Regions from separate parts of the Streptomyces sp. NPDC091387 genome, predicted to be linked through region 1. Evidence: riboswitches for the same ligand, from Rfam matches in the RefSeq annotation. Region 1 holds a riboswitch; each other region holds the start of a gene.

Region 1 (9,397 bases):
TGAGGAACTCCGTCTCCAGGCGCTCGTACTTCTTCATCGCCTTCTCGCGGGTGGCGCCCTTGCCGTTCGCCATCCGCTCCTCGTTCTCCCGCATCTTGCGGAGGATCTCGTCGAGGCCGCGGGCGGAGAGGATGCGGTCCCGGGCGAGGACGTCGAGGTCGCCGGTGCGCGGGTCCTGCGGGAGGTAGCCGACCTCGCCGGAGCGGGTGATGGTGCCGGCGGCGGGGGTGCCCTCACCCGCGAGGCACTTGGTGAGGGTGGTCTTGCCCGCTCCGTTGCGGCCGACGAGGCCGATGCGGTCGCCCTTGGCGATGCGGAAGGAGGCGGATTCGATGAGCATGCGGGCGCCGGCGCGCAGCTCGATGCCGGAGGCGGTGATCACGGGTAAAACTCCAGGGCGGAATGGACGGCGGAGGTACGGATAGGGCCTGTCGTCTGCATCAGGCCGGATCAGGGGCGGTGCCGGGGCACGCGAGCCCGGCCTGATGCGCACGACAGGCCCTGAGGGCTGATCCGCCAGGAATTGCGGGACAGCCCTCAGCGATTCACGACTCGAACGCCGCTACTCACGCACACGCACAAGGAGAGTTGCCATGAGGACCAGTCTACTGGCGGTGTCCAATCACTGTTCCGCCCGCTCCCGTCGCGGTCGCCGGAAGCTCGCCCAGCGCTCCTGACCGGCTCCGCCCCGTGAGCGAAAGGGGGCGTTTGGGTGTGAACTATCTGATACTCGGCGCAGGGCCGCGCGCAGCCGCGGGCCGAGCGGAGGGTGGTGCCATGCGGTTCGACGACGACGCCGGTCCGGACACGTCAGAGGTCCGGGACGTGCGCGGCAGCCGCGTCCCCGGCGGCGGGGCCACCGTGGGCGGCGGCATCGCGGCGGTCATCGCGCTGGTCCTGGGGCTGCTCTTCGGCGTCGGGCCGGACGAGCTCGGCCTCTCCTCCGGCGGCTCGGGCCCGATCGCCGCCGCGTCGTCGGCCGCCCGGGTCGAGCGGTCCTGCCGGACCGGCCGGGACGCCGATACCGAGGACGACTGCCGGACGGTCGCGGTGGTCAACAGTGTGCAGGACTACTGGAAGCAGGAGTTCGCCCGGCGCGGAGCGACGTACGGGAACGCCCGCACGGTCCTGTTCACCGACCGGGTCAGCACCGCCTGCGGCTCCGCGACCTCGGCCGTGGGGCCGTTCTACTGCCCCGGGGACCGGCAGGTCTATCTGGACCTGGGCTTCTACGACGAGCTGCGGACGGAGTTCGGTCCGAGCGCCGGGCCGTTCGCCCAGGCGTATGTCGTGGCGCACGAGTACGGACACCACGTGCAGCACCAGAGGGGGACGCCGGGCCGGTCGCGGGACGGGCGGACCGGCGAGAACAGCGACGCGGTACGGATGGAGCTGCAGGCGGACTGCTACGCCGGGGTCTGGGCGCACCACGCGACGACGACGCCCGACGGGTCGACGGGGCGGCCGCTGATCACCGAGCTGACCGGGGCGGACATCCGGGACGGGCTCGACGCGGCCGCGTCGGTCGGGGACGACCGGATCCAGGAGAGGTTCCGGGGCCGGGTCACCCCGGAGTCCTGGACGCACGGTTCGGCGGCGCAGCGCCGGCAGTGGTTCACCACCGGGTTCCGCAGCGGTGACATGGCCGGCTGCGACACCTTCCGCTGACGGGGGCGGCGGGCTGGGGGCGGTCCGGCCCGGTCCGGGGTCTCCCCCGGCCGGCCGGGCCGCCCGGTCAGGCTCCGCCGGTGTGCACCTGGAACGCCGCTTTGCGGACGGCTTTGGCGAGCGCGGGGTCGGGGTGTGCGGCGGCCAGCGCCACCAGGACCTGGACGGTGCGCGGATGGCCGACGGCCCGTACCTCGTCGAGCAGGGCCGGGACGCTGCCCTGCACGGCCGAGTCGAGGTGGCGGACCAGCAGTCCGGTCTCGCCGTGGTCGGCGACGGCCGCCGCGGTGTCGACCCAGAGCCAGGTGGCCTCCTCGCGGCTGAGGACCTCCTGGGCGTCCTCGGGGTCGGCCCCGTCGTACTCGGCGAGCCAGAGCAGCGCGTAGGGGCGCAGCGACGGGTCGGCGACGACGGAGCGCACCTCGGGCTCAGCGGGTGCGCCGACGACGCGGAGCGCCTCGAAGGCCAGCCCGCGCAGCAGCGCGTCCTCTCCCCTGGCCACTCCGAGGAGTTCGGCGACGGCGCTGCCGACGGGGCGGGCGGCCAGCCAGGCGCGGTACTCGGCACGGGCCGGTCCGGGGGTGAGCCGGGCGCAGCCGAGCAGCATGTCGGCGGCGGACTGCTCGATGTTCCCGGCCGGGCTCTGGGCGGCGACGCAGATCTGTTCCAGCTTGACCCAGACCGCCCAGTTGCCGAGCGGGGTGAGGGTGGCGTGCCCGGAGCCGAGGGTGAGCGCCCCGACTGCGGCCAGCCCCTCCAGGGCCCAGTCCAGCAGGAGGGCGAACAGGGCCTCCGGGTGGGCGGCGGGGGCCTCCTCCGCGGGGGCGGGCAACGCCTGTGGCCCGTACGGCACCTCGCAGCGCTCCTCGTGGAGCTCGGCGACGCGCTGGCCGAGGAGGTCCAGGAGTGCGGGCACGGTGACCGGGCCCGCGGAGAGCTGGAGGAGGGAGAGCACCTGGGGCACGGCCTCGACCGCCTCGGCGACGGCGGTGGACTCGATGTCCTGCGGCGCGGGGTGGACGAGTGACCAGGCGTCGAAGAGCGCCACCCAGCCGCGGAGCACGGCGGAGTCGTCGCGGTCCCAGGCGCGCAGCCGCCAGCCGGGCCGTGCGGTGTCGCCGTGCAGTTCGACGAGACCGGCGAGCCTGGCACGGTCCCAGCCGGAGCGCACCTGGGCCGGGGACAACTCCAGCTCCGAAGAGGCCCGTTCGAGGGCTGTGGCGGCCAGGGGTGGGATGCCGGGGCGGGAGCCGCCGGCCGCCCAGCGGGCGATCCGCACGGCGTCGGCGAGGGCCGCCCTGGCCTGGCGGGCCAGTTCCGCCCGGGGCGGGGTGCCCTCGGGCGGGCGGGGCGCCGGCCTGGTGCGCCGGGTGATCACGGCCTTGCGAGCGGTGGCGAGGGGTCGCGGGCGGACAAGTCGCAGCCTGGAGTCGCGCGGGGTACGGGACGTCACGGGGAGCAGTCTTGCCTCTGACAGCCCGAAAGCCCAAACGGAACCCGGATCACCGGTGTCCCGGGGCGTCCGTACCTCCGGGACCAACCGGCCGAAGCGGCACATCAGCTCACATCAGGGGCGTGAGGAAGCGCCGCAGCGTCTCTTCGTAGTGGGCCGGGTCGGCATTCCACATCGCCGCGTGCGGAGCGTGCGGTACGGGGTGCAGGGCGACCAGGTCGGGGCGGCGGGCGGCGAGCGCCCGGGAGGGCTGCCAGGGCGCCAGGGTGTCGTCGGGCCCGTGGAAGATCAGCGTGGGGACGTGCAGGGTCCGGGGCAGCGAGGTGTCCAGGAGCCGGGCGCCGTGCAGTCCGGTCTGTCCCTGGGCGGCGCGGACGGCGAGGGGCAGCAGGGCGGAGGGGACCCCGCGGGCGACGGCCAGGGCGCGCAGGGTGGTGGCCCAGTCCATGACCGGGGAGTCGAGGACGAGGCCGCAGATCCGGTCCCGGAGCGCGGAGTTGACGGAGGCGTGCAGGGCCATGGAGGCGCCGGTGGACCAGCCGTGCAGCACGACCCGCTCGGCGCCGTAGCGCACGGCGAAGCGGATGGCCGCGTCCAGGTCACGCCATTCGGACTCGCCGAGGTGGCTGAGGCCGTCCGGGGAGCGCGGGGCGCCGGCGTCGCCGCGGTAGGCGAGATCGAGCACCGGAAGCTGCTGTCCGTTCAGGAAGCCGAGCAGGTTCAGGGGATGTTCCCGGGTGGTGCCGATGCCGTGCGCGGTGATGACCCAGGTATCGCGGGGGGCGGGCACGAACCAGGCGGGAAGGGCGCCGAGTTCGCCGGTGATCTCGACCTCGCGGTGGTCCAGGCCGAGGGCCGTGGTGGGGTCGCCGCTGTGCAGCTCGGGTGTCATGCGGACCTTGGCCCCGGGGCGCAGGGTGCCGCGGTTGACGCGTTCCAGCCGGCGCACGACGGTGTCGGGGGCCTGGTGGGCCTGGTCGATCACCGGGCCGACGACGGCGTGGACGCCGTCACCGACCAGCCCGTAGGTGCCGGGCCGCAGCGCGGCGAAGGACCGGGTCAGGGTGACCTGTCCCGCCGCCGTCGCGTGCACGGTGAGTCTGCGGTCGGCGGGGAAGGGACGTCCGGACGGCGCCCGGAGGGCGACGTCGCCGGCGTACCGGCCGGCCGCGACCGCTGCCGCACCGGCGCCGAGGAGGGAGGTGACGACTGCTGCCGTCGCTTTGGCCGGGCGCACGGCTTCAGTCTCCTGGGCGCTCACGGAGTCGGCCACCGGGCGGGGGCCGTCCGGTGGCGACCCGCCGTCCGGAGGGGCGCGGGATGAATCACGGACGGCCCCGGTCCGGCTGCCCGTACCCCTTCAGCGCCTCCCGGACGTCGCCCAGCTGGTCCGGGGTGAGCAGGGCCGGGGAACGGCCGGGGACGGCGCTCGCGGCGAGCCAGAGGCGGCAGAGCCATTCGAGCTGGGCGGTGCGGTCGTACGCCTCGTCGAGGGTGGATCCGTAGGTGACGGTTCCGTGGTTGCCGAGCAGACAGCCGGTGCGGTCCCGCAGGGCCGTCAGCATGTTCGCGGCCAGCTCGTCGGTCCCGTACCGGGCGTAGGCGGCGACCCGGACGGGGCCGCCCAGCAGCGCGGCCGCGTAATGGATCGGCGGGACCTCCGCGACCAGGGTGGAGACGGCCGTGGCGTGCACCGCGTGGGTGTGCACGACGGCGGCGGCCGCCGTGTTCCGGTAGACCGCGAGATGGAGCGGGAGTTCGCTGGTCGGGGCCAGCTCACCGAGGACCTGGTTGCCCTCCAGGTCGACGCCGACCGCGTCCTGGGGGCGGAGCCGGTCGTAGGGCACGCCGCTCGGGGTGACCAGGACGGTGCCGCCGACCCGTGCCGACACATTGCCCGACGTCCCGACGACCAGGCCGTCGGCCGCCGTCCTGCGGGCGGTGGCGACGACCGCGTCCCAGGTCTGTTCGATGTCCCCGGCCTGTTCGACCGGGCCCCGCCGCTGATCGCTCATACGAAGATCCTTTCCACTGATGAGCGGTCCATGTTTTCGGCCGCCCCGGAAGATCGTCCGGAGCCGGATTCGGGGCCCACACCGCCCCGTGACCGTCCGGGGCTGTCGGAGCACGGCCAAGTGGAGCGGCGGGCCTCCGATGGGAGTCACCACAACGCCCTGTTCAGTTCATCTTCCGTTCACCCAGGTTGCCTACGGTCCACGTGCCACTGACGTCGAACGATTGCCTGGGTAAATGGAACACATCACGCTGCTGCTCGCGATTGTGATCGTGACAGCTCTAGTGTTCGATTTCACGAACGGTTTCCACGACACCGCCAACGCGATGGCCACGACCATCTCGACCGGCGCACTCAAACCCAAGACAGCGGTGGCGATGTCCGCCGTTCTCAACCTCGTCGGCGCGTTCCTGTCGGTGGAGGTCGCCAAGACGATCTCCGGCGGGATCATCAATGAGAACGGCCTCAGAACCGAGGTCATCTTCGCGGCGCTCGTCGGCGCCATCCTGTGGAATCTGCTGACCTGGCTGGTCGGACTCCCGTCCAGCTCCTCCCACGCCCTCTTCGGCGGTCTGATCGGCGCCGCGGTGATGTCCGCGGGCTGGTCTTCGGTCGACGGCGGCACGGTCGTCACCAAGGTGCTGCTCCCCGCGGTCGCCGCTCCGGTCGTCGCCGGTCTGGCCGCGTTCCTGGCCACCAAGCTGACGTACCGGATCGGCGGGAAGATCCGTAACGGCGCCCAGGAGAAGGCGACCGCCAAGGGCTACCGCGCCGGGCAGATCGCCTCCGCCGGGCTGGTCTCCCTCGCCCACGGCACCAACGACGCACAGAAGACCATGGGCATCATCACGCTCGCCCTGGTCACCGGCGGGGTGCTCTCCCCCGGTTCGAACCCGCCGGTCTGGGTCATCGTCAGCGCCGGTCTGGCCATCGCGCTCGGCACCTACCTGGGCGGCTGGCGCATCATCCGCACCATGGGCAGCGGCCTCACCGAGCTCAGGCCGCCCCAGGGCTTCGCCGCCCAGACCAGTGCGGCGACGGTCATCCTGGCCTCCTCGCACCTCGGCTTCTCCCTCTCCACCACCCAGTCCTGCTCCGGCGCCGTGATGGGCGCGGGCCTCGGCCGCCGGGGCGGTGTGGTCCGCTGGTCCACCGCCACCCGGATGTTCGTCGCCTGGGGTCTGACCCTGCCGGCCGCCGGTCTGGTCGGCGCGGGGGCGGAGTTCCTCACCCAGCAGGGCACCTGGGGCGTCGTGCTCGTCGCCGTGCTGCTGGTCGCGGGCTCCGGAGCGATCTGGGTCCTGTCGCGCCGCAAGCCGGTCGGCCAGGACGACGTCGCACCCGGCGGCCGGAACGGCACTGCCGGGGACGCCGAACCCGCGGGCGTCGTCACCGCCGCCATAGCGGCCGTCAGCCCGCCGCCCACCGCGGCCCAGGCGCAGCAGGACCTCAAGACCACCATCCCGGCCCCGGCCGGACCCGTAGCCGACCCGGCGCGACCCGCCACGGTGTAAGGACACATCCCCATGAACATCGACTGGGCAGCCCTCGGCACCGTCTTCGGTGTCTCTCTCGTCGCCACCGTCGCCCTGGTGGGCCTCTTCACGCTGGGCATCGTCGGCCTCTCCAGGCAGCCGGAACCGGCCGCGCAGGGCGGGCAGGCCGGCGGGTCCCTGATGCTGGCCCGCGCGGGCGCGTACGTCTGCTTCGGGCTGTGCGCGGCGGCCGTGGCCTACGGGATCTACATGATCGTCGCCTGACGGCCGGAGGGCCCCGCGGGGCCCTTCCCGCTCCTGCTCATCGGGCCGGACGCACCTCGTGTGCGTCCGGCCCGATGTGGGTCTCAGCACACTGCACCGTCGCAGGTCAACGGCAGGTTGACTGACGTTCGCGGAGCGTGGTGGACTGCCGGAGCCATTACGGCGACAGCAGAGGAAGCCGGTGCGAATCCGGCGCGGTCCCGCCACTGTCACCGGGGAGCAGTCCCCCACCACCGGAAGTCACGGTCCACGCCACGTGGACTGGAAGACCGGGGGAACTGCGGATCCGGGAGCCAGGAGACTCTCGTCGCCGGTCACGTCGAACCAGGGCGCGGACCCTGAGTGAGGACATATCGCCATGCCCGGCCGCCGTGCGTCCGTATCTGCGCCGCCCCTTCCACCCGTTGCCCGCACGAAGGTCCTTCGAGGCGTGACGGCCGGCTGAACCGTGCGTGCCGATCGCATCTTCGCGTACGGCGCCACGGCCGGTCTGATCGGCGATCTGCTGCTCGGTGATCCCCGCCGGGGACACCCGGTCGCCGCCTTCGGGCGGGCCGCGGCAGACGTCGAACGCCGTCTGTGGCGCGACCACCGCGGGTGGGGCGCACTGCACACCCTGGTCTGCGCCGGAGGCGCCGCGGGGGGTGCCGCGCTGGCCGCCCGCGCGCTGCGCCGCCGTCCCGCCGCGTCCGTGGCCCTGACCGCCGCCGCCACCTGGTCCGTCGTCGGCGGTACGTCGCTGGGGCGCGAGGCCCGGTCCATCGGGGACGCCCTGGCCGCCGGGGACCTCGCCCTGGCCCGTGAGCGGCTGCCCCACCTGTGCGGCCGCGACCCGCAGTCCCTGGACGGACCGCAGATCGCCCGCGCCGTGGTGGAGTCCGTCGCCGAGAACACCTCGGACGCCGTGGTCGGCGCCCTGGTCTGGGGTGCGCTGGGCGGGGTCCCCGGACTCGTCGGCTTCCGGGCCGCCAACACCCTCGACGCCATGGTCGGCCACAGGTCGCCCCGCTACCTGCGCTACGGCTGGGCCTCGGCCCGCCTCGACGACCTCGCGGGCTGGCCGGGCGCCCGGCTGACGGCGCTGCTCGCCGTGGCCGCGGGCGGACGGCCCCGGGGGGCGCTGCGGGCCTGGCGGGCGGATGCGGCCAAGCACCCGAGCCCCAACGCGGGCCCCGTGGAGGCCTCCTTCGCGGGCGCCCTCGGCGTCCGCCTGGGCGGCACCCTCGCCTACGGCGGCCGGGTCGAGCACCGCCCCGTGCTCAACGGGGAGACGGGCCGGGCCGTGGAGACCGAGGACATCGAACGCGCCGTACGGCTGTCGCGCCGGATCGGTGCGCTGGCCCTCGGCGTGAGCGTGGCGGCCCGCCTGGGCGCGGCCGCGGCCGCACGACGGATCGCCTCGACGCACGGCTCGGGGCCGCACGCCCCGGGTACGCGCACCTCAGGACGGAGACCGACATGAGCGGCGGGCTGCTGGTCGCCGGGACCACCTCGGACGCGGGCAAGAGCGTCGTCACGGCGGGCATCTGCCGCTGGCTGGTGCGCCGGGGCGTGAAGGTCGCGCCGTTCAAGGCGCAGAACATGTCCCTGAACTCCTTCGTCACCCGCGAGGGCGCCGAGATCGGCCGCGCCCAGGCCATGCAGGCCCAGGCGGCCCGGGTGGAGCCGACGGCGCTGATGAACCCGGTGCTGCTCAAGCCCGGCAGCGACCGCTCCAGCCAGGTCGTCCTGATGGGGCGCGCGGTCGGCGAGATGAGCGCCCGCGGCTACCACGGCGGCAGGCAGGAAGCGCTGCTGTCCACCGTCGTGGACTGCCTGGAGCAGCTTCGGAGCACGTATGACGCGGTGATCTGCGAGGGGGCGGGCAGTCCGGCCGAGATCAATCTGCGGCGCACGGACATCGTGAACATGGGCATCGCTCGGGCGGCGCGCTTCCCCGTGGTGGTCGTCGGCGACATCGACCGCGGCGGGGTCTTCGCGTCGTTCTTCGGTACGACGGCGCTGCTCGCCGCCGAGGACCAGGCGCTGATCGCCGGCTACCTGGTCAACAAGTTCCGCGGTGACGTGTCGCTGCTCGAACCCGGCCTGGACATGCTGCGCGATCTCACCGGACGGCCGACGTACGGGGTGCTGCCGTTCGCCCACGGCCTCGGCATCGACGAGGAGGACGGGCTGCGGGTCTCGCTGCGCGGCACCGTGCGGGAGTCGGCCGTCGCCCCGCCGCACGGCGAGGACGTCCTGCGCGTCGCGGTGTGCGCGGTGCCCCTGATGTCGAACTTCACCGATGTCGACGCGCTGGCCGCCGAACCGGGTGTCGTCGTGCGGTTCGTGGACCGCGCGGAGGAACTGTCCGACGCCGACCTCGTCATCGTGCCCGGCACGCGCGGCACCGTGAAGGCGCTGGCCTGGCTGCGCGAGCGCGGGCTCGCCGACGCGCTGCTGCGGCGCGCCGCGGAGGGCCGCCCGGTCCTCGGCATCTGCGGCGGCTACCAGATCCTCGGC
Region 2 (9,397 bases), on a different contig from region 1:
GACGAGAGTCACGCACAGCTTCTCGACGACCGCCGGACCCTCCAGGCGGTGGAGAGCGCCCTCCGTGACCTGGAACCCATGACGGCGTCCGAAACAGGTGCGGGCGCCGAACCGGGCTCGGTCCCCGGGGCCGGCGGCACGTTCATCGGGCCGCTCGCGGGGAAGCTCGGGATCCGGCCCGCGACGCTGCGCAAATGGGAGGGAGCCGGGCTGGTGAGCCCGCGCCGCGACCCGCTGACCGGGTACCGCGTCTACGACGCCGCCGCTGTGCGGGACGCCCGGCTGGCTCACCAACTGAGGCGGGGCGGCTACCTCTTGGAGCAGATCGCCCCGCTGATCGCCCAGGTTCGGGCGGCCGGCGGGCTGGAGCCGCTGGAGGCCGCGCTGGTGGACTGGCGCGGCCGGCTGTCCGCCCGGGGGCGGGCGATGCTGACCGGGGCCGCGGAGCTGGAGGCGTACCTCCTCCTCCGCGGATGAGCATTCGGCCGTCGATCGGATAGGGCGAGGGCGGGCCGGGTGGGTCAGGGCAGCATCGCTCCGTTACCTCCCTCGCCGTGGTTGACCCGCGTCAGCGGGTCCGTGGCGGGCGGCTGCGGGTAGAACCGCCGGGCCCAGCGACGGAACGGGCCGATCGGGCCGTCGCCGGAGGCCAGCCGGGGCGGTTGCAGGTACTGCTTGTGATGCCAGATCGGGAAGTCCGCCGCTGTGAACTCGCAACTGGTCCGGAAGATGACGCGGTCCAGAAGCCGGGCGGCAACGCGGCTGACCGCCCGCGCCAGCGGGGGCGGCAGCCGCCCCGGCTCGGTGAAGGCGATGCGGTTCAACTGCCGGAACTGCATCCGGTTGGGCGCGATCGCCGTCGGCATCACCGTCGTGCACATGCGCAGCCCGAGGCGAGGCGTGTGCACGTCGGCGTGGAGACAGCCGAGCCCGTATCCGTCCACCTCCACATCGACGGTGAAGCCGCCCAGGAGCGGCGCCGACTCATGGGCTCGCATGGATACGTGGAACGCGGCGTCGTCGTACGCCACCGGCCCGCCGATCTCGGCCTTCGCCCAGCCGTGCAGGGTGGCGAAGTGCCCGAGGTCCACCGAGTTCTCGATGACCTCCTGGACGTTTCCGGCCAGCTCCCAGGCGGCCGTGCGGGCCGGCCGGTGGCCGATCTCGTGCCAGCGGGGGATCAGCCAGTCGGGAGCACGGCCGTCGTGGTGGCGCCAGACGAAGACGGCACCGTTGACCTCGTGCACGGGTAACTGCGTCAAAGCGGAACGAGGTGGCGGCGTGCCGTATCCCGTACGCACGCACGTGCCGTCGGGGCCGAACGCGAAGAAGTGGAAGGGGCAGGTGAGTTCGTCCCCGTCGAGCTCCGCCAGACCGAGATGGGCACCGAGGTGCGGACAGTACGGGTGGATGGCCCGGACCGCTCCACTGCCGAGCCGGTACAGCACCACGTCCTGCCCCGCCAGCGGCCGGGTCAGCACTCTGCCCGGCCGTAGCTCGTGCGAGAAGGCCAGCGCGGACCAGCCGCTCGGGTATGGCAGGGCGGGTGCACCAGCGGCGTCCGCCGGGGTCGGACCCTCACTGATGGCGCGCCCGTACTCGGGTGGCACTTCCACGACTTCCCCTTCCACGATTCGTCGCCCGGAGGCTGCCCCGGACCTCCGCGCGATTCCCTCAACATGCCGCACGCCACCCGAACGAGGTCTCAAGCGCGCTGAGTTGACGACGCAGGTGTGTACCGGGAGAATTTCTCGACGATTCGGCCCAACGACGTGACGCACGGCCTACCTCCCCGGGCTCCCCTTCACCGAGCAGTGGCACCGCTGCCTCGCCTTCGACCTCGCCACCTCCCTCGGCTGGGACACCGGGCGGGCCGTCACCAACTTCGTCTGCACCGTGCCGGCGGGCCCCGCCGTGCTCACCACGTTCCGCCGGGCCGCCCGCCGCGCCCGCTTCCGGGCCCCGGTGCGCTACACCCGCTCCGGACCGGCGGCGCCCGACGGGAAGTGAGGGCCCGGACGGGCGGGGTTCGCGCGCCACGCTCACACGCGGACACCCCGGCCCTCCGGTCCTTCCCGGGTCAGGAGGCGGGCAGCTCACCGCGGACGGTACGGGCCGCGGCGACCAGGTTCTCCAGGGACGCCCTGGTCTCGGGCCAGCCGCGGGTCTTCAGACCGCAGTCGGGGTTGACCCAGAGCCGTTCGGCGGGGATGGCCTCCAGCCCCTTGCGGAGCAGAGCGGCGGCCTCGGCGGCGTCGGGCACCCGAGGGGAGTGGATGTCGTACACGCCGGGGCCCGCCTCGCGCGGGTAGCCGTGTGCGGCCAGTTCGCGGGCGACCTGCATGTGCGAGCGGGCGGCCTCCAGGCTGATGACGTCGGCGTCGAGGTCGTCGATGGCCTGGACGATGTCCCCGAACTCGGCGTAGCACATGTGGGTGTGGACCTGGGTGTCCGGACGTACACCGCTGGTGGTGAGCCGGAAGGACTCGGTGGCCCATTCCAGGTACGCGGCGCGGTCCGCCGCCCGCAGGGGCAGCGTCTCGCGCAGTGCGGGCTCGTCGACCTGGATGACCGAAGTGCCTGCGCTCTCGAGGTCGTTGACCTCGTCGCGCAGTGCGAGGGCGACCTGTCGCGCGGTGTCCCCGAGGGGCTGGTCGTCGCGGACGAAGGACCAGGCGAGCATGGTGACGGGCCCGGTCAGCATCCCCTTGACGGGGCGGCCGGTGAGTGACTGGGCGTACGCGGTCCAGCGCACCGTCATCGGTTCGGGGCGGGAGATGTCGCCGGCGAGGACCGGCGGGCGGACGTAGCGGGTGCCGTAGGACTGGACCCAGCCGTGCTGGGTGGCGAGGTAGCCGGTGAGCTGTTCGGCGAAGTACTGCACCATGTCGTTGCGTTCGGGTTCGCCGTGTACCAGGACGTCGATGCCGGTCTTCTCCTGGAAGGAGATGACCTCGCCGATCTCGGCCCTGACCCGTTCCTCGTATCCGGCCGTGTCGATACGGCCCTTGCGCAGGTCGGCGCGGGCCGTGCGCAGCTCGTCGGTCTGCGGGAAAGAGCCGATGGTCGTCGTCGGCAGCAACGGCAGCCCGAGGTGGGCCCGTTGGGCGGCGGCCCGCTCGGCGTAGGGCTGGGAGCGGCGGCAGTCGGCGCCGGCTACGGCGGTAGTCCTGGCCCGTACGGCAGGGTCGGTGGTGATCGGGGAGTCGGCGCGGGAGGCGAGGTCGGCGCGGTTGGCGGAGATCTCGGCGGCGACGGCGCCGGTGCCCCGGGTGAGTCCCTTGGCCAGGGTGACGACCTCGGCGCACTTCTGCTCGGCGAAGGCGAGCCAGCGCAGGATCTGGGGGTCGATGTCCCGCTCGGGTGCCGTGTCGAGGGGGACGTGCAGGAGGGAACAGGAAGCGGCCACGTCGACGCTGTCGGCGAGGCCCAGGAGGGTGGCGAGGGTGGCGAGGGACTTCTCGTAGTCGTTGATCCAGATGTTGCGGCCGTTGACGACACCGGCGACGAGCCGCTTGCCGGGCAGTCCGCCGGCGGCGGCGAGGTCTTCGAGGTTGGCGGCGGCCGGGCCGGTGAAGTCCAGGGCGAGGCCCTCCACCGGGGCCTTCGCCAGGACGGGCAGGGCATCGCCGAGCCGGTCGAAGTAGGAGGCGACGAGCAGCTTGGGGCGGTCGGTGAGGCCGCCGAGGTCACGGTAGGTGCGGGCCGCCGCGTTCAGCTCGGCAGGGGAGCGGTCCTGGACGAGCGCGGGTTCGTCGAGCTGCACCCACTCCGCGCCCGCGGCACGCAGGTCGGCGAGCACCTCGGCGTAGACCGGCAGCAGCCTGTCCAGCAGGGTGAGCGGTTCGAAGCCGGCCGCTGCTCCGGGGGCGGGCTTGGCCAGCAGGAGGTAGGTGAGGGGGCCGACGAGTACCGGCCGGGCGGTGTGCCCGAGCGCGAGGGCTTCCTTGAGCTCGGTGACCTGCTTGGTGGAGTCGGCGGTGAAGACGGTGTCCGGGCCGAGTTCGGGGACGAGGTAGTGGTAGTTGGTGTCGAACCACTTGGTCATCTCCAGCGGCGCCACGTCCTGGGTGCCGCGGGCCATCGCGAAGTAGCCGTCGAGTGCGTCGGCGTCGACGGCCGCACGGTGGCGCTGGGGGACCGCACCGACCATGACGCTGGCGTCGAGGACGTGGTCGTAGTACGAGAAGTCGCCGGTGGGCACTTCGTGGACGCCGGCGTCCGCCAGCCGTTCCCAGTTGGAGCGGCGCAGGCCGGCCGTCGTCTCCCGGAGGGCGTCGGTGGTGACGCGGCCCTTCCAGTAGCCCTCGATGGCCTTCTTCAGTTCCCGGTTCGGGCCCTGGCGGGGGTAGCCGTACACGGTGGCTCGTGCTGCCGCGGCTGCGGGCTTGGGTGTCACGGAAATCTCCTTCGCGAGATGACTCCTGAACATCCCGGGACGGGACACGGACGCGAAGGGATGACGTACCGGACGGACCTCGCGCACGCCTTCGGCGCGGACTTGCGTCTGGTATGTACGCCGACCCGCCCACGAGGTCACCGGGATATCCGCACACGAGGGGTCGCGTGCGGGCAACGGGCAGGTCTTCGGACTCGCGGGCACATCTGCCGGGGGCAGACTCCTACTGGCCGTCGCTTCCCAGATCCGACCGGATCCAGTGCGTATGACGGCGGTCGTTCCCACTCACCGCTGCGGGGCAGTCCCGGAATTCCACCGGGTTCCCTCTTACGACGCACCTGCCTGGCGGACAGGGCGAACCAACTGCACCTGCCAGCCTAGACGGTCGTCCACTGCCCAGGCACCGCTGTTCACATTCCGGAACGTGAAACGGGACCCCGGCCCCACGTTCTCGGTGAGCGTGATCCGCGCTCCTGTGGGACGAATGTATTGCCCAACCTGGAGCAGGCCGTGCACCGTCGGGGCCGGGCGGCGGACGGGTACGGACGGGGACGGACCGGCCGGGGTAACCGGCCAGGAGCGCGCGACCGTTCACCGCGGTAACCATCCGTTACCGCGCCGGCCATGCATCAGCGCCGGTCACCCGGGTACCCGCACCGGGCACGACGCCTATGGGAGGAAGCGAGAACACCGTGAACGACCTTCACCCGAAAGACCCCGGAACGAGTGGGGACCCGATTCCGCGGGACCCGCCCGATCAGCAGGCCACGGCCGACGAGGACCCCTTGGACGTGGTCGGCGGCTCGATGCGGCCGACGGCCGACGAGCACCCGGACCTGGAGATTCCCGATACGGACGAGGCAGGTACCGGCCGGCGCGGCGCTCCGCCCGCAGCCCCTCGCCATGCCGACCACCCCGTGCCCGACGAACCGTCCGGCTGACCCGGCTCCCCGAAGGCACGCGCCGGACGAAAGCGCTCTTCACCCTTGTGCCGACGGCGGAGGCCGCGGGCGTGGATCATAGGCGTATGACCCGCGTGGGGAGCGCCCCGTCGCTGTCCTCCCCGGCCCGGTTCGGCCGGGCCGGGGAGCATGGTGCGACGACGTCATGGAAGGCGAGGCCCGCTGATGAGTACCGGTGCGGTGAGGGTGCGCCACGCACGTCCCGCCGATCTCCCGCACATCGCCCGGCTGGTGGCCGAGCACGCCCGGTACGAGCAGGCCGAGCCGCCGCCCGCGGACCTGGCCGGGCGTCTGGAGTCACTGCTCTTCGGCACCGCGGCTCCGCGACTGCGTTGTTTCGTCGCGGAACGGGACGACGCAGGGATCATCGGTTACGCCACCTGCGCCCCCGAACTGTCCACCTGGGACGGCGCGGAATACCTCTCCATGGACTGCCTCTTCCTGCGGGACGGCCACCGCGGTCAGCGGGTCGGCCCGTTGCTGGTGGAAGCCGTCCGGGGCGAGGCGCGCGTCCTGGGGCTCAGCCAGATCCAGTGGCAGACCCCTTCGTGGAACGCGGACGCGATCAGGTTCTACGACCGGCTGGGCGCCCGCGCCAAGGAGAAGCGGCGTTTCTTCCTGTCCGCGGACTGAACCCGCTGCCGCCGCCCGCCTGCCGCTGTTTCGGTATCGGTGACCCCGTCGGTGTCCCCTGCGCCGCTGCTCGTTCGTCGTGAGGGTGAGAGCCCGCTGATTCCGGAGGCCGTGATGCAGTACGCCCTGATGATCTACACCGAGCCCGGCCGGGAGGAGACGCTGTCGGAGGAGGAACGCGAGACGGCGTACGCCGAGTATCTGGCGCTGGCCGACGATCCGCGGTGCGTCGGCGCCGGGCAGCTGCAGTCCGCCGAGACGGCGACGAGCGTGCGCGTGGTCGGCGGCCGGACGCTGATGACCGACGGCCCGTTCGCGGACACCAAGGAGGTACTCGGGGGCTTCTGCCTGATCGAGGCGGCTGATCTGGACGAAGCGATCGAGCTGGCGTCGCGCGTCCCGGCCGCCCGGCTCGGCGGCGCCGTCGAGATCAGGCCGGTGGTACGGCGCTGAACGTGCTGGAGGAGGTCTTCCGGGACGAGTGGGGCCGGGTGCTGGCGTCACTCGTCGGGTACCTCGGCGACTTCGACAGGGCGGAGGACGCCGCGCAGGAGGCGTTCGCCGTCGCGGCACGGAACTGGCCCGCCTCGGGCGTACCCGCCAACCCGGGCGCGTGGCTGGTGACGACGGCGCGCCACCGGGCGATCGACCGGATCCGCCGGGAACACACCCTTGCCGAGAAGATCCACCTGCTGCCCGCACCCGAGGCCGTCATGGACGAGTTCGACGACACCGTGATCAAGGACGAACGACTTGAGCTGATCTTCACCTGCTGCCACCCCGCCCTGCCGCTGGAGGGACAGGTGGCACTGACCCTGCGCGCCCTCGGCGGCCTGGAGACCGCTGAGATCGCACGGGCCTTCCTCGTCTCAGAGGAGACCATGAAGCGGCGCCTGACACGCGCCAAGAACAAGATCAGGGCGACCGGGATCCCGTTCGCGGTTCCCGGCGTGCAACTGCTGCCGGAACGCATCGACGCGGTACTCGCGGTCATCTACCTGATCTGCAACGAGGGCTACCGCGACCGGGTCGACCTCGGCGCCGAGGCCGTCCGTCTGGGACGGGTGCTCGTGGCGCTCATGCCGCACGAGCCGGAGGCGCACGGGCTGCTCGCACTGATGATGATCCACGGCGCCCGGCGGCGGGCCAGGTTCTCCGGCGAGGACCTCGTGCTGCTGGGCGATCAGGACCGGTCGCTGTGGGACACCCGGCGGATTGCCGAGGGACGGGTGGTGCTCGACCAGGCACTCGCGCTGGGCGGGCGCGGCGCCTACGTCGTCCAGGCCCTGATCGCGTCCATGCAGACGCGGGAGCGGATCGACTGGCCCCGGGTCGCCGCGTTGTACCGGCGGCTGGTCGAACTCACCGGCTCCCCGGTGGTCGAGCTCAACCACGCGGTGGCGGTCTGCCAGGCCGGCGACCCCGCCGCGGCGCTGCGCACCGTCGACGGTCTCGACCTGGACGGGTACCTCTACTTCCACTCGACCCGCGGCGAGTTGTTGCGGCGTCTCGGGCGTGACGCCGAGGCCCGGGACGCGTACCGGCGGGCGCTCGAACTGGCCACCTCGACCCCCGAGCGACGGTTCCTGACCAGACGGATCAAAGAATTCTGACCCGGGCTGTCCCCTGGGCGGGTGCTCGTTCGTCGCTTCGGTAGGAGGACATACCAGCGGTCAGGCCCACGGCGGTTCGTGGCGGCCGCGCGCCGGGGCCCGCGTACGGGCGGGCCCCGCCGTGGGTGCCCCGCCCGCGCCGCCAGACAGCGGCACCACCACCTTGGAGGAAGCCATGAGCTCCGCACCAGCGACCGGCACGGTCCCCGGCTATACGGCCGGCACCTGGAAGGCCGACCCGGCGCACTCCGAGATCGCCTTCACCGTCCGGCAACTCACGGTCAGCAAGGTGTGCGGCCTGTTCACCTGCTCCGACATCACGATCGTCACGAGCGAGGACCCACTCGGTTCGTCGGTCACCGCGACGATCGACACCGCGTCCCTCGGCACAGGCAAAGAGCGGCGTGACGACCACCTCCGCTCCGCCGACTACTTCGACGTCGCGAAGTACCCGACGATGAGCTACCGCTCCACCGGCATCCGCCGAAGCGGTGACGGCTGGGCCGTCGACGGTGAACTGACGTTTCGCGGTGTCACCCGGAAGGTGCCGCTGGCCGTCGGGGCGAACGGGTTCGGTCCGGCCGAGTCCGGTGCGCGGCGGGCCCGCTTCTCCGCGACCGCGCAGATCAGCCGGCGTCACTTCGGCCTCCGCATCCCGATGGACGGCATCGGCGGCGTGGTCGGCGACAAGGTGTCGATCACCCTCGACGTCGAGGCCGTCCTCCAGAAGTGATCCGACCCGGACGCGCTGCCGCACACCGGCGGCCACACCCTCGCCGCGATCGGCGGCAACCACCCGAATGCTCGTCCCGACCCGAGGTGAAACCAGATGTCCACAGCCCGGTCAACCGACAACAGAGCGACGCTCGGCCGACTGCACGAGGCCGTCAACCGCGGCGACGCGGAGCTCATCGAGAAGACGATCGACGAGCTGTTCGACCCGGACGTGCTGATCCGCACGCCTCTGCCGGTCGAAGCGACGGGGGCGCAGGCACTGAAGGAGGTGTTCACGACACTCTGCCGGGCCTTCCCCGACCTCCACATCGAGGTCGAGGACATGATCGCCGAGGGCGACAGAATGGTCTCCAGGAACACGGTCACCGGGACCCACCTGGGCGAGTACATGGGCCTCCGGCCCACCGGAAGACCGGTCACCTACAACGAGATCTTCATCTTCCGCTTCGTCGGCGACCGGATCGTTGAGACCTGGGGAGTCGTCGACGTCCTCGCGCAGATGCGACAGCTCGGCGTGGCTCCCGGAGGAACCTCGTGAGCACAGCGGCGTGACCGCCGCGGTGGACGTCCCGGTGCGCCCCGCTCTCCTCAGACCTCGCCGAGGTCCGAGCTGAGCCAGCGCTGCGGCCGCATGTGGATGACCACCTGCTCGCCGTGCTCCTTCCAGGCGAAGTCGACATAGCCGTCGACCTTCTCGGCGGCGAGATAGCGCGACGACATCTCCACCAGGCGTTCGCGCGTGGCCGCGACCGTCGAGATGACGGGGCCCTCGACCGAGACGTAGCGGATGGTCGGGGAGACACGGTCGACCATCAGACAGAACCGGCCCGCCGCGGCGATCGCTTTCCCCTTGCGGGAGTTGAGCCCCGTCATGATCCAGACATCGCCGCCCGGCCGGTACTGGTACCAGATCGGGACCGTCAGCGGTGACCGGCCCTGCTCGGCGGCGTTCACGGCCAGCGCGGCGATGTGCGGCTCCGTCAGAAACTGCTCGCGCTCGTCACGGGTCAAAGCCACGGGGGAACTCCTTCGTGGGGGTGTCGTGAGTTCTTGAT
Region 3 (9,397 bases), on a different contig from region 1:
GACCCCATTTCCTCGTCGAGCGGGGCATCCCAACCGATCCAGGTGTTCCTCCTGGACGACCACGAGGTGGTCCGGCGCGGAGTGCGCGACCTGCTGCAGGCAGAGGAGAACATCGCGGTCGTGGGCGAGGCCGGAACGTGCGCACAGGCATTGGTCCGAATCCCCGCACTCCGCCCCCAGGTCGCTGTCCTGGACATGCGGCTTCCGGACGGGAACGGAGTCACCCTGTGCCGGGAGTTGCGCTCACGGATGCCCGAGCTGGCCTGCCTGATCCTCACCTCCTTCGACGACGATGATGCTCTGCTCGACTCGATCATGGCCGGGGCGGCAGGCTACGTGCTCAAGCAGATCAAGGGATCCGATCTGGTCACCGCCGTCCGCACGGTCGCCTCCGGCCAGTCGATGCTCGACCCGGCGACCACAGGACGTCTGATGGCGAGTCTGCGACGTCCGCAGGCACCGACCCCGCAGGCCGATCCGGTGCTGGCCCAACTGACCGAACGCGAAATGGCCATTCTCAACCTCATCGGAGACGGTCTGACCAATCGCCAGATCGGTGAGACCCTCTTCCTCGCCGAAAAGACCATCAAGAACCACATATCGCGCATCCTGGCCAAACTCGGCGTCGAGCGCCGCATTCAGGCCGCGATGCTGGTGGGCAGGGACCGGGACCAGAGTCTCCGCTAGTACCGGCTCCGGAGCGCTGCTGCCCGCCGTCCGACCGGCCCGACGCGTCCCAGGACGCGCGGTCTCCGTGCCCCCGTCCAGCAACCCGATGTCAGGCGCGCCTGATCGGCACCTGCCACTCCAGTCGGGTCCCGCGCGGGATCCGCGGAGCGACGACGAATGTTCCCCCGCACTGCCGGGCCCGCTCGTCGAGGTTGGCCAATCCGCTCCGAACCGCGCCGTCCGCGATACCGACCCCGTCATCGACCACGGTGAGCGTCAGATCCGTGCGTGTCGCCGCGACCACGACCTCGACGGTCCGCGCCTCGGCGTGGCGGGTCACATTACTCAACGCCTCGCCCAGCACAGCCAGAAGACTGTCGACCAGGTCGCTGGGGACTTCGGTGTCGAGCAGGCCCTCCATCCGCAGAGCGGGCGTGCAGCCCAGCGTGGCGACCGCCCGCTCCACGGTGTCCACCACGCGAGCCCGCAGGCCCTGGCCGCCGGGCCCGATATCGCGGGCCCGCAGACCGAAGATGGTCGACCGGATTATCTTCACGGTGGCGTCCAGATCGTCCACGGCGCGGTGGACCCGCTCCAGTGCCTCCGGGTGCTCTATGAAACGCTCCGCACTCTGCAACGTCATGCCGGTCGCGAAGAGTCGCTGGATCGCCAGGTCGTGCAGGTCGCGGGCGATCCGGTCACGGTCCTCCAGCAGGGTGATCTGCTCGACGTCACGACGCCGCTCGGCCAGTTCCAGGGCCAGCGCGGCCTGACCGGCAAAACCCAGCAGCGGGCCCGCGTCCTCCGCGGTGAACTCGACGCCCCCCTCGGTGCGGGCCAGCATCAACACCCCGCGCACTCCGCCCTTGGCCGTCCCCATGCGCACGGCGACAGCGGGCCCGAGCCCCTGCCAGCGCGCCGAACCGGCCGTGATCCTCGCGTCCTTGTTGACGGCAGCACTGATGATCGGCTCTCCTGAGTGTAGGGCCGCCCCGACGAAAGACCCTTCCGCCGGCAGAACCAAGCCCCGGTGGGCCGCGGCCCCCTCGCCCACAGCCACTTCGACGATGAGTTGGTCCGGGCCGAAGGCCAGAGCGATCACGGCCAGGTCCGATTCGGCAATGGTCCGTGACCGTTCGGCCAGCAACTGCAGCACATCAGTACGCCCGGACCCGGTGAGCAGGCTGTTCGTGACCTCGGCGCTGGCAGTGAGCCACCGCTCGCGCTGCCGTGCCTGGCTGTAGAGCGAAGCGTTGTCAATCGCCACACCGGCCGCCACAGCCAGGGTCTTCAGCACTTCCTCATCCTCGGCGGCGAACTGGCCGCCACCGTGCTTCTCGGCCAGATAGATGTTGCCGAACACCTCACCGCGAACCCAGATCGGCACACCGAGGAACGTGTCCATCGGCGGATGGTTGGGTGGGAAGCCGTACGAAGCCGGATGCGTGGACAACTCCCTCAGCCTGAGCGGCTCCGGGTTCCGGATCAGTTCCCCGAGCAGGCCGTGTCCCTCCGGAAGCCTACCGATCGCCGCCACCTGCGCGTCATCGAAGCCGACGGTGATGAACTGGGACAGCCGCTGACCCACACCAATCACCCCCAACGCCCCGTACTGGGCGTCCACCAGTGCCACCGCGGACTCCACGATGTGCCGTAGCACCTGGTCCAGCTCCAGTTCCCTTCCCACCGCCAGGACCGCTCCCAGCAGGCTGTGCACCCGGTCCCTCGCGTCACGGGTCAGGTCCAGCCGCGTCTGGAGTTCGCGTAGCGACGGGTCCAGTTGATATGTGCCCTGGTCGTCCTCTGTCTCGCCGATCATGTGGGTCTCCCTGGGAACGCCGACCGCCCGTGGCCGCTGAGGCGGCGGTCCAGGCCACGTTACGTGCATTCCGTCGGGGGCCCGGCCCTCTGCCCCGCCCTGTTCGGCCCACCCCACCGCAAACGGACAGGTCTACGGGCAACGCGCAGCGGGCTGGTACTCGCTTCCTCGGTTGCGGCGGTGAGCCGGCCTCGCACCCGGTCCCACGCAGTGGGCCGTTGGTCCCGTGTCTGCGGGCCGGACGGCCATGTGCGCCGACCCGGGGATCCGGGCGGCGCACACGGGGTGGGCGATGCCTTCAGCTGAAGGTTCAGCGGAGCCATCGGTAGCGCTCGACGATCGGCAACCGTGCCCAGATCCGACCGAATCCCCAGGTGGTCCCGGCGGAAGCAACAGCGAGGGCGATCATGGCGGCGGCGTACACGACGTGGTAGTCGACGATCGGATTGCTCGACATGCTCGGCGATCCGTCGGACAGGTGCCTGGCCGGCGGCCATTCGGCCACCCACATGAACGCCATCATGACCGTGCCGGCCACGGCGGCGGCCCTCAGGGCGATCCCGCTGACCAGGGCCAGGCCGATGGCGAGCAGTCCGAGCATGAACGACCAGTCCACCCAGCCGGCTCCTGCCCAGGAGTGGAAGGTGCTCTCCATCGGCCCTGCGGCTACACCGCTGAGGAAGCCTTTGGTGGGTGAGCCACCGTCGACCCAGCCCTTGCCCGACGGGGTCGCGTATCCCCAGCCGAACGCCTTGTCGAGGAAAGCCCACAGGAAGACGGCCCCGAGCAGCAGCCGCACGCCGGCGAACACCTGCGCACGGGTGCTGGACGCTCCTGCCGCGATCTCTCCGGGGTCAGCGGGTGAAGCGGTCCGGTGCCAGCCGGGAAACCGAATTCCGGTGTTTCGGTGTGTGCGCTCGTTGACTGCCATGGTGTGCACGTCCCTTCGGGACTCCGGTGGGCAATGCGCGGTGCGCAATCCCGTGTGTGGTGCTGCTGCTCCGTATCCTGCCGAGCCCGGTTCCGGGACCGCAGAGGCTCACCGGCCCCATCCAGCAGCCGAACGGCCCTATTCCAAGAGGCTCTTGCGGCAGGCCGTCACTGCTCGGCGAGGTGGTGGCCCTGGTGCTCCGACCGCCGGACGGCTGGGTTCTCGCGGCACTGCCGTTCACCGTCCTTCGATGGCGGGGACCCGAACGGCCCGTCAGGAGTGCCCGTGGGGCACGACGGCGACGGGAGCGTGGGCGTGGTGCAGCACTTGCTGGGTGACGCGGCCTGTCGGTGGTGCGAAACGGTTGCGGTTGCGGTCGGCTCCGAGCACCACCAGACCGGCCCCGGCTGAGAGGCGGACCAGTGTCGTGGCCGCCTCGCTCATCCCGACCTCCGTGAACACCTTCACGTCCGGGTACTCCTCGCGGGGTGCGGCAATGACCTCCAGCAAGTCCCGGCTCTCCTGCTCGTCGCACATATCCGAGCCGTCCAGCGGCACCGCCACGTAGGGGCTGTAACTCGCCGGGTACATCCAGGTGCGAACGGCCAGCAGCGGGACTCCGCGCCTGGCCGCCTCGGCGAACGCGAACGCCACCGGCCCGGCCGTCTCGCCCGGAGCCGCTCCCAGGACGACCGCACCGGGATCGCACCTCGTCGACGTATCGTTCGGCTCAGCCCGGTCAGCCACCGGATCAGCCGCCTCGGAGGGGCCGCGGAAGACGACGACCGGGCAGGACGCATGGGCAACCAGGCTCTGGCTGACCGAACCGATCAGTACGGACCTGAAGCGGCCCAGCCCCCGGCAGCCAACCACCAGCAGCTCGGCGTCGCGCGCCAGCCGGATCAGCCCCGGCACCGCCTCCTCGGGCAGCACCTCGAAGTCCACCCGCAATCCGCTGTGCCGCGCCTGGGCGCGGCTGCCGGCCCGAGCCAGAATCTCCTCCGCCGCCTGGAGCAGGCTCTTCGCGGCCCCGACCCCGCCGGTGCCCGGCACACGATGCGGGGCCATGGTCCAGGCATGGGCGATACGCAGTGGCACACCGCGCAGGACAGCCTCGTCGGCGGCCCAGTCGAGAGCTTCCTGGGCGTGGGCCGAGGCATCTACACCGACCACCACACTTCGTACGTTGGAACCGCTCATGGTTCGCTCCTCAGATATGCCGGGGCCCTTGCGAACCTGTGGCGCATGGGCCCGTGAACAGCCCCCTGTTCCGTTGTCCGGATGCCGGAGGCTCGCCCCCAGCATCCGGCCCACCCGTCGCCCAGGTCAGGGGTCAACCGGCCCCGTTCTGGGGACCATCGGCAATCCGTCGGCCTCACGGCGTGCTTCCAGCCCAGCAACAACTCAAGCGGATACGCGTCGCCGCCGGCCGGTCGTCAGCACCGTTCCCACTGCCACTGACAGGCGGGAGCATGTCCAGCTGCACCTGTCACTGAGGACAGAGCCGAGCGGAAGGGCGAGTTGGCCACTCGTCGGGGCATGCGGCCCTCGCCGCACGTGTCGCAACCGGGCGGCTCCCGGCGAACCGAAGCCGCTCCCCGCGGGGCTCTGACAACGTGCGGCGGCCGCGGGCCAGGGTGAGAGGCAGCACCTGGGCGGCACCGACCTTGGCGCAAGAACTGGCGAGCGCCGACGGCCCCTCGGCCCCGTCGCCTTCCTGGCACACCTCGGCGAAAACCGCCGCCGATCCCGGAATCGCCCGGCACGAGGACGACCCGGTACCGGTATCCGCGCAGGTCAGCGGACCCGTCCCCGGGGCTTCAAGGGCACCGGGGGCAACGCCGGAGCGGGGAGCGGTGCACCGTCATAGCCGCGTACGGTGCCGAACCGATCGCCGTTCATCCACTCCTCGCGGGCCCGCTCGATCTCGTCCTGGGTTCTGCCCACGAAGTTCCACCACATGAGGATCTCCTCCTCGAAGGGCTCACCGCCCACGAGCATCAGGCCGGCGTCGGATTCCGCGCGCAGCGGGAGTTCCGTGCGACCGCAGCCGAGGTAGAGCATCGAGCCGGGCAGGACGGGTACGCCGTCGACCTCGGCCTCGCCGGACATCGACAGCACCGCGTACTCGAAGTCGGGGTCGAGCGGGAGACGCGCCTCGGCGCCGCGGCTCAGCGCCAGGTCCGCGCCGACGATCGGGGTGTACGCGGTGCCGGGCGAGGTCGCGCCGTCGAGGTCGCCGAGGATCACGGTGGCGGTGAGGCCCGGGGCGGTGACCGTCGGCAGGCCGGAGTGGTGCTGGAAGTGCGGCTCGACGTCGCGGTGGGCGTCCGGCAGCGCGACCCAGAGCTGGGCGCCGTGCAGCAGCGCGGCGTGCGACCTGGGGCTCTCCTCGGAGTGGCTGATCGCCCGGCCCGAGGTCATCAGACCGAGTTCGTACGGGCGGATCGTGGCCAGGCTGCCGAGGCTGTCGCGGTGCAGGACCTCGCCCTCGTGCAGCCAGCTGACCGTCTGCAGGCCCATGTGGGGGTGGGGCGGCACCTGCATGCCGGGCTCGTCGGCGATGTCGTCGGGGCCGTAGTGATCGACGAAGGCCCATGCCCCGACCATGCGACGGCCCAGATTGGGCAGCAGCCTGCGCACTTCGGTGGACTCCCCGAGCTTCACGCGGCGCGGGGTGAGGAGTTCACGTACCGGTTCGGCGACGACGAAGCCGCGCCCTCCACAGACGGAGAGTGCTGCCTGCCGATCGAGATTGCTCATGGCGCTCAACCTATTCCCGCGGGGATCCGGGCGGGCGTCGCCCACGCCGAATATTTAGTGGAATGTTAAACCATCTCGATGCGTTGTGGCGATGCGACGCGTACGGGACCGGCCCGCGGCGAGCCTCGACCGAGGAGGACGAATGAGCGACACCTACTACGAGTTCGGTACCGCCGCCGAGCGGTGGGAGCGGGCGCAGTTCTTCTTCGAGTCGAAGGAGTACATGGTCGCGGCCCGGATTCTGGGCGGGCTCGTCGAGGAGGCGCCGGAGCAGGTCGCGGTGCGGTTGCTGCTGGCGAGGGCCTACTACCACTCGGCGCGGCTGGGCCGGGCCGAGACGGAGCTGCGCGCGGTGCTGGAGCTCGATCCCGTCGAGTACTACGCACGGCTGATGCTCGGCCGCACGCTGGAGCGGCAGGGGCACCCGACGGAGGCGGCCACGCACCTGCGGGTGGCCGCCGCACTGTCCGGGGACTTCACCCCGGCCGGCGGCGAGTAGCCGCAGGTCCCCCGGGGATCACCGGAGACATGCGAAACGTTCGGTACGGGCGGGCCTCGGCCGGAGGATATCCGGATGCGGCCCGCCTGTACCGCGTGATAGTCACCTGAACCATGACCGTCCTCAGCACCCCGCGCCTCCTGCTCCGTCCGATGAGCATCTTTGACGCCGAGCACGTGGTGGCGGGCCGGCCGCCGGACGGCGTCCGCTGGGCGGCCGGGTACCCCTCGCCCGGCGAGCGGGCGGCGGCCACGCGCTTGCTCAACACCTGTGCGGACACCGGGGATCCGAGCCCGTTCGGCTCGTACGAGATACGGCTCGGCGAGGACGGGCCGGTGATCGGAGGGCTGGGGTTCCACGGAGTACCCGACGAGGACGGGCACGTCGTGATCGGTTATGGACTCGTGCCGTCGGTCCGGGGTATGGGGTACGCCTCCGAGGCGCTCCGCGCGCTGCTGCGGTTCGCCCGTGCCCGGGGCGTCGCCTGCGTGCACGGGGACTCCGACCTCGACAACATCGCGTCCCAGCGCGTCATGACCGCCGCGGGCATGCGCCTCGTGAAGCAGGACTCCCAACTGAAGCACTACCGGGTGGACTGGAACGGGCCCGCCCAGGAGTGAGCCGGGGCCGGAGCACGGCGGAACCCGCAGGGATTCGCCCTGCGGGTTCCGCCGTGCTCCGGCCCGGACCGCGTGTCCGTGGCCGCGCGTTCGCGTCGGTCAGCCTGCGGCGGTGACGGCTCGCTTCGCCGTTCCGCTTCCGGCCTCGGCCGCCTCGGCCCTTGGCACGAGCAGCCGTTCGGTGAGGTAGCCGAAGACCAGCCCGAAGGTGGTCCAGAGCGTGAACTGAACCGCGAGCGTGGCCAGCCTGAACTGCCACAGCAGGGTGGCCGGGAAGTCCCTTCCCACCTCGTTGAACGCGGGCAGGAAGGCGTACGCGAGACCGATCAGCAGCACATAGCCGGCCGCTGCGGCGATCGTCGCGTTCCAGGCACCCAGGCGGGGGGCCAGCCGCCTGCCGAGGATGACCGCGGCGACGGCCAGCAACACGCTGAGGGCGACCATCAGGAAGAACAGCCCGGTGCGTTTGCCGATGGTGTCGGGGTTGCCGACGGCCGGCGGATTGGCCGGGTACTTCAGGAACGGCACGACGTACACGGTCAGCAGGGCCGCTGCCGCGATCAGCGCCGCCGTGGCCCGCGGGCCGAACCGGCCCATCCGGCCGAGCGCGTAGCAGAAGACGAGTGCGGCGATGCCGCCGATGGCCACCCCGAAGACGAGTACACCGGTGGCGAGGCCCGCGGTGGACTGCAGGGTGCGGCTGACGAGTTCCTCGCCGCCGTGCTCGTGGCTGTGCGCCTCCTCGAGGGCGATGGCCGCGTCCACGCGGGACTCGCCGAGGCAGTAGGCGACGATCATCGCGAGCGCGCCCGCGATGAGGCCCGCGAGCATGCCGCGGACCAGGATGGCTCTGACAGATATGGAGTTCATGAGGGATTCCCCTGGATCAGCCCGGTGGGTCAGTGGCAGGGGAAACCGAGCAGGTGACGGCCGTCGTGGACCCACTCGTGCACGCCCGCACCCGAGATGACGGAGGTGGCGCCCTGTTCGGCGCCGACGAAGTACAGCAGGATCAGCATGACGATGCCGAAGAAGACCGCCCACGGGGCGATGGCCTTGAGCGAGATGGGGGTGATGGCGGGTGCGCCGGTGGCGGGGGCAGCAGTCTGTGCCATGGCAGAACCTCCTGAGGGAACACGCGTCCCGATCGTGGTGCCTGAGACGAAGGTGCTGGGTCTGACTTCCCGCACAGGTACGGGTTCACAGTGGCGCGACCGTGCCGGATTCTCACCGGACTTCCGTCACACCCTCGTCATGTCGTCGCGACCATACCGCCTGGACGTGGGCGCCGCCATGGTGCCGTCCGCGGCACCGAGGGCCCGGATGTCATGGTGTGCTTGGCCAAGTGGCCACAGTTCAGGGAGTTGAGAGCGGTAGTGACGGTACGGGTGATGTTGATCTCACCGGCGATGAACGCCGCGCTGCGCGAGGCCCGGTTCGCCGGTGACGCACCGCTTGACGACTCCGGGCTCCGGCAGGCCGGAGCAGCCGCGGACGCGGTGCCGGCCGCGGACCGGTGTCTGCGGGGTCCGTCACTGCGCTGCGCCGGCACCGCGGACGCGCTCGGCCTCCGGGCCGGCGTCGAACACGCGCTCCGGGACTGGGAGATGGGCCGCTGGTCCGGCGCACGGCTCTCCGAGGTGAGTGCGCGGGAGCCGGAGGGGGTGGCGGCCTGGCTGGCGGATCCGTCAGCCGCTCCGCACGGGGGCGAGTCGCTGCTGGAGCTGTGCGCCCGAGTGGGCGCGTGGCTCGACGCACTCGACTCCCCCGACGGCAGTGACGGCGGCCGGGTGCTGGGGGTGGCCGAGCCTGCCGTGATCCGCGCCGCGGCAGTCCGTGCACTGGATCTCCCGCCGCAGGCCTTCTGGCGCCTCGACGTGGTCCCGCTGACGGTCACGGAGCTCAGCGGCAGGTCGGGGCGGTGGAACCTGCGCTGCGGCAGGCCGCTCGCACCGGAGCCGGCCAGCTGATGAACGTACCGGAGCAGCGCGGATTCGGTGCGTGCAAGAACTGTGGCCTGTACGGAGCCTTGACACGCTCTTGGTTCACTTCTTAAATCACGTAGTGAACTAAGGCCCCAACTCTCCCCCACGTGG

Evidence for each region. A riboswitch is a leader RNA that binds a small molecule or an ion and turns the genes downstream of it on or off. The one in region 1 is predicted to bind cobalamin.
Region 2: another riboswitch for cobalamin. It lies ahead of metE (5-methyltetrahydropteroyltriglutamate--homocysteine S-methyltransferase); the one in region 1 lies ahead of ACIQM0_RS09090 (cobalamin biosynthesis protein).
Region 3: another riboswitch for cobalamin. It lies ahead of ACIQM0_RS37570 (CbtB-domain containing protein); the one in region 1 lies ahead of ACIQM0_RS09090 (cobalamin biosynthesis protein).

Annotation. Positions count from the first base shown of each region.
Region 1 covers NZ_JBIVTZ010000003.1:486,417-495,813, reverse strand. The annotation lists gene ACIQM0_RS09125 (ABC-F family ATP-binding cassette domain-containing protein) at 1-382, opposite strand, end outside; gene ACIQM0_RS09120 (neutral zinc metallopeptidase) at 778-1,668, shown strand; gene ACIQM0_RS09115 (hypothetical protein) at 1,736-3,046, opposite strand; gene ACIQM0_RS09110 (alpha/beta hydrolase) at 3,231-4,358, opposite strand; gene ACIQM0_RS09105 (class II aldolase/adducin family protein) at 4,447-5,136, opposite strand; gene ACIQM0_RS09100 (anion permease) at 5,372-6,649, shown strand; gene ACIQM0_RS09095 (hypothetical protein) at 6,662-6,895, shown strand; cobalamin riboswitch at 7,066-7,199, shown strand; gene ACIQM0_RS09090 (cobalamin biosynthesis protein) at 7,344-8,357, shown strand; gene ACIQM0_RS09085 (cobyric acid synthase) at 8,354-9,397, shown strand, end outside.
Region 2 covers NZ_JBIVTZ010000006.1:19,673-29,069, forward strand. The annotation lists gene ACIQM0_RS13900 (TioE family transcriptional regulator) at 1-477, shown strand, start outside; gene ACIQM0_RS13905 (Rieske 2Fe-2S domain-containing protein) at 522-1,616, opposite strand; partial or broken gene ACIQM0_RS13910 (ECF transporter S component) at 1,783-2,010, shown strand; gene metE (5-methyltetrahydropteroyltriglutamate--homocysteine S-methyltransferase) at 2,081-4,399, opposite strand; cobalamin riboswitch at 4,561-4,778, opposite strand; gene ACIQM0_RS13920 (hypothetical protein) at 5,092-5,340, shown strand; gene ACIQM0_RS13925 (GNAT family N-acetyltransferase) at 5,527-5,994, shown strand; gene ACIQM0_RS13930 (YciI family protein) at 6,109-6,447, shown strand; gene ACIQM0_RS13935 (RNA polymerase sigma factor) at 6,450-7,607, shown strand; gene ACIQM0_RS13940 (YceI family protein) at 7,783-8,340, shown strand; gene ACIQM0_RS13945 (ester cyclase) at 8,437-8,880, shown strand; gene ACIQM0_RS13950 (pyridoxamine 5'-phosphate oxidase family protein) at 8,931-9,359, opposite strand.
Region 3 covers NZ_JBIVTZ010000032.1:370-9,766, reverse strand. The annotation lists gene ACIQM0_RS37610 (response regulator) at 1-687, shown strand, start outside; gene ACIQM0_RS37605 (GAF domain-containing protein) at 779-2,488, opposite strand; gene ACIQM0_RS37600 (hypothetical protein) at 2,799-3,419, opposite strand; gene ACIQM0_RS37595 (universal stress protein) at 3,693-4,619, opposite strand; gene ACIQM0_RS37590 (pirin family protein) at 5,217-6,182, opposite strand; gene ACIQM0_RS37585 (tetratricopeptide repeat protein) at 6,325-6,681, shown strand; gene ACIQM0_RS37580 (GNAT family N-acetyltransferase) at 6,795-7,301, shown strand; gene ACIQM0_RS37575 (CbtA family protein) at 7,401-8,171, opposite strand; gene ACIQM0_RS37570 (CbtB-domain containing protein) at 8,201-8,416, opposite strand; adenosylcobalamin (AdoCbl) riboswitch at 8,462-8,555, opposite strand; gene ACIQM0_RS37565 (histidine phosphatase family protein) at 8,693-9,271, shown strand.